Regions from separate parts of the Enterococcus mediterraneensis genome, predicted to be linked through region 1. Evidence: predicted binding sites of a transcription regulator. Region 1 holds the regulator's gene; the other holds the start of a gene.
The links. The regulator LexA, encoded in region 1, represses DNA repair genes until DNA is damaged. The targets are predictions, from matches to a motif close to CNAACANNTGTTNG.
Positions count from the first base shown of each region.

Region 1 (3,429 bases):
ATGACGCGTATCTTGACGGCATCGGAACACGGGAACAATATGCGCGGCTCTTTAAATTTGTTAATACACAAGAAAAAGTAGACGTCCGCTATAAACTGCCTATGGTGGCAAAATTTTTAAAGATTCCAGAAAAGTTATTAATTTTCATGATTCAGGTGTTTTTTGAATTAGAATTTGTTACAATAAACGACGGTGTTTTGAAAAAAACGTTGAATCCAATGAAAAAAGAACTATCAGAAAGTTCGACTTATCAAAACAGGTTGAAAAAAATACGAACAGAAGAATTTCTATTACTAAGTGATGTGTCAACCATCAAAACTTGGTTAACAATGCAGGAGGGAATATAAATGGATTTAAAAGACTATATTGCAAGTATCCCGGATTATCCGTCTGAGGGAATCATTTTCAGAGATATCTCGCCTTTGATGGCAAACGGTGAAGCATATCGGGAAGCGACAAAACAAATCGTTGATTACGCAAAAGAAAAACGGATCGACATGGTAGTAGGACCAGAAGCACGTGGATTTATCGTAGGTTGTCCGGTAGCGTATGAATTAGGTGTCGGTTTTGCACCAGTCCGCAAAAAAGGCAAATTGCCTCGCAAAACCATCGAAGTGACTTACGATCTTGAATACGGTACTGATACATTGACATTGCATGAAGACGCGATCCAACCAGGACAACGGGTCTTGATTTGTGACGATTTATTAGCTACTGGCGGTACATTGAAAGCGACGATCGACCTTGTTGAAAAATTAGGCGGTATCGTAGTCGGCTGTGCGTTTCTGATCGAATTGATGGATCTGCACGGACGAGATAAAATCGCAGGATACGATACATTGACATTAATGGAATACTAAAAAAAAGCCGAGGACTCATCGAAAAATGAGTTTCTCGGCTTTTTTTGTATAATAGGGGGCTTTCCCAATCAATCAAAAGAAATTATTCATAATGATATGTTTTTGAACCGGAAGATGCAGAATACGGATAATGACGGCGACGTTCAGATTGACGGAACTTCTTATCATCCCAGAAAGTAAACCACAGCAAGAACAAAGGGGCAAAAACCAGCAACGTCATTTCGATCCCAAAACTTTTTAGGGAAAAGCCGATCAACAAACCTAAAACGATCAGAGCAATATTTCGAATACCTTTCATTTCCTTCACCTCATTATGTAATACGAACAAATGTTTGTATTCTTATTATACGAATATATGTTCGCTTTGTAAAGAAAAAAATAGAAATCCTCAAATTATTTTTGAAGATTTCTAACAGGATCATAAAAGATCTCGATACAATCCTACGACTAATCCTAAGATCGTTACGTTCGGTAAAATGATTGGATCCATGAAATCATTTTCCGGTTGTAGGCGGATATGGTTTTTTTCTTTAAAGAATCGCTTGCACGTGGCTTCGTTCTCATCTGTCATAGCGATGACGATATCCCCGTTGTTTGCACTTGATTGTTTGCGGACGATGACTTGGTCACCATCAAGTATCCCGCTGTTGATCATACTTTCACCGCGGATCGTCAGCATGAACAAGCTGCCTGAATCATTCGCTAAATTGGGCGGTAATGGGAAAAAGTCGGAGGCTTCTTCGACTGCTAAGATCGGTTCACCGGCTGTGACCACACCTAAAACTGGGATCGTTTCTGATTGCACACCGATTTTCTCCAACCCTAATGCCGTTAATTCGATGGCGCGGGGTTTTGTCGGGTCGCGTTGGATCAATCCTTTTTTTTCTAGTCGAGATAAATGGCCGTGTACCGTAGAGGTAGAAGACAGATTGACTGCTTCACCGATCTCACGGACAGTAGGAGGATATCCTTTTTCTGCAACACGGGCATGGATGAATTTTAAGACTTCGATTTGACGATTTTCTGTACGTTTTGCCACGTCATGCACCTTCTTTCATTTTCTTATTTCAGTTTACCATAGGAAAATGGATAAATCAAACAAACGTTCGCTTTTGTTGGCGGCTGCGTAGGCTTTTTCTACTAATTATAGCTAAATGATCAATTGAAATATCTGATAAATGAAGGAAGCTATTAGCTATGTTTTTTAAAGGCTAAATGTTGTATAATCAGGACAAATAGCGTATTGGACGTTATCAAAACAAAAAAAGGCAAGCCAGTGATAGGGTAAGCCTAAGAAGAGGGTGAAAATTTCGTGCTTTCAAAAGAAAAACTTGAACGTATCAATCAATTGGCGAAAAAGAAAAAAGAAGCAAGCTTGACGGCGGAAGAGGAGAAAGAACAGATCCTTTTACGACAAGAATATCTTGAAGCCTTCCGTTCTGGAATGCGGCACCATATCGAAGGGATGAAAGTCGTCGATCCTGAAGGAAATGATGTTACACCGGAAAAATTGAAAAAAATCCAAAAAGAAAACGGACTTCATGATCGTTAAAAAAAGGCGATTGCTTTTTTTCTTGCAATCCTTTACAATGAAAGTATTAATAAAGGTAAAAAAAACCTAAATAGGAGGAATCACATTGTTTGATAAAATCGATGAATTAGGGGTCAATACGCTGCGGACATTAAGTATTGATGCTGTTCAAAAAGCCAATTCAGGACATCCGGGATTGCCGATGGGGGCTGCTCCAATGGCTTATGCACTTTGGACGAAACATTTGAAAATCAATCCAAAAACTTCACGGAATTGGGTGGATCGGGACCGGTTCGTTTTATCCGCAGGTCATGGTTCAGCATTGCTTTACAGCTTGCTGCATTGTGCAGGATACAATGTGACGATCGACGACTTGAAGAACTTCCGTCAATGGGACAGCAAAACACCAGGACATCCTGAAGTTCATCATACAGATGGTGTGGAAGCAACGACTGGTCCTTTAGGTCAAGGGATCGCTATGGCAGTTGGGATGGCAATGGCTGAAGCTCATTTAGCGGCTACGTATAACCGTGACAACTACAATGTGATCGATCACTATACTTATGCCATTTGCGGCGACGGCGATTTGATGGAAGGCGTTTCTCAAGAAGCAAGTTCTATGGCCGGACATATGAAATTAGGCAAATTGATCGTTCTGTACGATTCAAATGATATTTCATTAGATGGACCGACTTCAAAATCATTTACTGAAGATGTCGGTAAACGTTTTGAAGCATATGGTTGGCAACATATTTTAGTAAAAGACGGCAATGACTTGGAAGCTATCTCAAAAGCAATCGAAGAAGCCAAAGCAACTTCTGATCGTCCAACATTGATTGAAGTCAAAACAGTGATCGGTTTTGGTGCACCAAAAGCCGGAACTTCTGCAGTCCACGGCGCGCCGATCGGTATCGACGGTATCGAAGCTGCGAAAAAAGCGTACGGTTGGGATTATCCAGAGTTTGCAGTTCCTGAAGAAGCTGCAGCTCGTTTCAAAGAAACCATTAACGAGCCTGGTGAAAAAGCTGAGGATGCTTG
Region 1 is NZ_UWOP01000001.1:113,547-116,975, reverse strand. Features, by position in the region: gene recJ (single-stranded-DNA-specific exonuclease RecJ) at 1-347, shown strand, start outside; gene EFB00_RS00570 (adenine phosphoribosyltransferase) at 348-860, shown strand; gene EFB00_RS00565 (hypothetical protein) at 943-1,158, opposite strand; gene lexA (transcriptional repressor LexA) at 1,279-1,899, opposite strand; gene EFB00_RS00555 (DUF896 family protein) at 2,173-2,412, shown strand; gene tkt (transketolase) at 2,498-3,429, shown strand, end outside.

Region 2 (3,429 bases), 2.1 Mb from region 1:
TTTTTCTTCAACTGTTCCACTAATTTTTGCTGCGGCTTAGGAAATACATACTCATTGAAAGCATTTACGGAAGCAAAACGCTGATTCTCTTCCAGTTCTTTTTGTTCCGTTCGTCCGTAAAATAAAAGCACATGCCATTTCAAATGGCTAAAAATATGGGTGATCTCACCTAGATGCCGTTTTTGCCAGACTACTTTCTGATCAAAGAACTCCGGCAGCTCCGATTCCTCAGCTACAAATAATGAAAGCTGTTCATCTGTTTTCTTCTGCCATTCCTTCAGCAGACGTTGATACTCCGTCTCGGAAACTTCCATTAGCGGAAATGTCCACATGGAGGCCAAAAGACCGCTGGCAGGACGCTGTTGCAGCAGATACTCGCCTTTAGAGTTTTCAAGAGCGGTAGCTACATAATAAACATCTTTAGGTTTGAGTTTTTTCGTTTTGACAGGAAAATCTTCTTGACGACCGTCCTTGTAGGCTAAACAGAAATCCTGCAATGGACATTCCGCACATTCTGGCGATGTTGGTGTACAGATTCTTGACCCCAGATCCATCAAGGCTTGATTGAATTCTCCTGGTTCTTCGTGTGAAATGATTTTTCGCATCGCTTCGTCAAACGTTTTGCGGCTGCTGGCTTTAGCGATATCTTCATCGATCTCGAATAGACGGCTGACGACCCGCATCACGTTACCATCGATCGCCGGTTCCGGCAGACCAAAGGCGATACTAGCAATCGCTCCGGCGGTATACGGACCGATCCCTTTTAGCTTTCGGATCTCCTCGATAGTTTTCGGCATCTCTCCGTGGTACTCGTCGACGATCTGCTGAGCCGCGATTTTTAAATTTCGTGCGCGGGAATAATAGCCTAATCCTTCCCAAACTTTTAAAAGTTTCTGTTCATCTGCCGCCGCCAAATCATGAATCGTCGGGAACAATTCCATAAAACGGTAATAATACCCAATGACTGTTTCTACTCGTGTCTGCTGGAGCATGATCTCCGAGATCCAAATGGCATAAGGATCAGAGGTCGCCCGCCACGGCAGATTGCGTTTTTCCCGATGATACCATTCTAAAAACTCCGCCTGTAATCTGGCGACAGTTTCCGGTGATAACTCGTTCCATTTCTCATTCTTCATCTTCTAATCCTTTTTCTTCTAAAAATCGTTGGATTTCCTCTAACTGAAATCCTTTTTGAAATAAGCTTTGTTTGATCTTATTGTCGCGTTCTCTAGGTGCTTTTCGTTGATGGCGCCGCCAGAGCCGTTCGCCTTCTTTTACCAGCGCTTCGTATTCGTCGTCTTCTTGTTTATCAAAAGGAAGATCTTCCATTACCAGACTGATGACATCTCCGGAAAAACCTTTTTGCATCAATGCCGTCCGCACCTTCTGGATCGTTTCCTTGTAACTTTTCCCGTGGATCCGCCGTAGACTTTTTTCAGCTACATGGCTGGCGACTTCTAATTGTTGGTCAAAGGAATACAAAGTGATGACCTGCTCGATCAATTCTTCTGTCAGTCCTTTTTGACGAAGCTGCTGCTTGACGACAGTCGGTCCTTTGTCAGAAGTACGCATCTGTGTTCGTACATAGCTTTCACCATAGATCCGATCATCCACGACTCCCAAGTCTTTTAAACGACTGATAATCCGATTGCGATCTTCTGCCGGGATTTCTTTTTCTTTTAGGAAACTGCGGACTTCTTTTTCAGAACGCAATTGATAGCTGATATAATTCATCGCTAATTGGACGCCTAAGTCATATCCCGTATTTTTTTGAAGTTTTTTAAAGTCCTCTTCGGAAAGTTCCATCCCCTTCAACAGACGATGACGGACCAGCATATCCTCTGAAACTCGAAGCTGTTCACCGTTAGAAAACTCGACTGTGAAAAAATTGCTTTTGCCTTTACTGATACGTACTACTGTGATCAATGCTGTTTCCTCCTTGCGAACATATATTCTAGTTTATCATAAAAATTATATTTCTCTACCTAAACTGTGTTAAAATAAACCGAGAAATTATTTTGAAAAGGAGTTCTTATGTCCGAACAAATCCTTAAAAACGGCCAAACAATAAAACTAAAAATCAAACGCCTAGGTATCAACGGTGAAGGAATCGGCTATTATAAACGCTTGATCGTCTTCGTTCCGAAAGCACTGCCTACAGAAGAGGTCATGGTCAAAGTCACTAAAGCCACCCCTCGTTTTGCGGAAGCGCAGCTGACAAAGATCGTCAAAAGCAGTCCGGATCGTATCACACCTCCTTGTCCTTTTTACGATCGTTGCGGCGGTTGTCAGTTGCAGCATTTGGCGTATCCACAACAATTAGATTTCAAACGGGACTTGCTGAAACAGTCTCTTGAAAAATTCAAACCCGCCGGCTATAAAAATTATCGTCTTTTAAAAACTATCGGAATGGAAGATCCTTGGCATTACCGCAACAAAGCCCAATTCCAACTGCGTTATAATGAAACCGCCAAACGAGCAGAAGCCGGACTTTATGAAGCGGACTCTCATCGCTTGGTCGCCATTGATAATTGTCTAGTCCAGCATGAAAATACACAAAAAGTTATCAATACCGTCGTTCAGCTGATCAATAAATATCAGCTACCGATTTATAACGAGCGGAAAAATTCTGGCATCTTGCGGACACTGATGGTGCGAGAAGGCATCCAAACCGGCGAGATCCAGCTGGTCTTCATCACCAGTACACCGAAACTGCCGCAAAAAAACGCGCTGATCCGCGAGATCAATCAGCGTCTGCCTAAAGTCGTTTCCATCATGCAAAATGTCCAAAAACAAAAGACCTCTGTCGTTATGGGAGATGAAACGATCCATCTGTGGGGCAAAGAAAGTATTCGCGAAAAATTGAATGATCTGACTTTTGATTTATCAGCCCGCGCCTTTTTCCAATTGAACCCGGAACAAACAGCCGTTTTATACGGTGAAGCCCGTAAAGCGTTGGCGCTTCAAAAAGACGAAACATTAGTAGACGCCTACTGCGGTGTCGGCACCATCGGCTTGAGTCTTGCGCCTTTGGCTAAAGAGATCCGCGGAATGGACATCATTCCCCAAGCGATCGATGACGCTCGGAAAAATGCACAGGATATGGGCTTTACCAATACCCATTATGAAACAGGAACAGCTGAAACCCTGCTGCCTAAATGGCTAAAAGAAGGTTTTGAACCGGATGCAGTCGTTGTCGATCCGCCTCGGACCGGATTGGATCAGCAGCTTCTGCAAACTTTGATCAAATATCCATCAGAAAAATTAGTTTATATCTCCTGCAATGTTTCGACTTTAGCTCGTGATTTGGTAACATTAGCAAAAGTCTACGATATTCATTATTTACAGTCCGTCGATATGTTCCCTCAGACTGCTCGTTGCGAAGTCGTTGTAAAAATGACCAAAAAGTAAAAAAGAAGGAATGGCTGA
Region 2 is NZ_UWOP01000001.1:2,218,699-2,222,127, reverse strand. Features, by position in the region: gene mutY (A/G-specific adenine glycosylase) at 1-1,136, opposite strand, end outside; gene recX (recombination regulator RecX) at 1,126-1,926, opposite strand; gene rlmD (23S rRNA (uracil(1939)-C(5))-methyltransferase RlmD) at 2,035-3,411, shown strand.
Region 2: recX (recombination regulator RecX) is a predicted target of LexA. The motif match lies at 1,943-1,956, and genes of this name have one in related genera.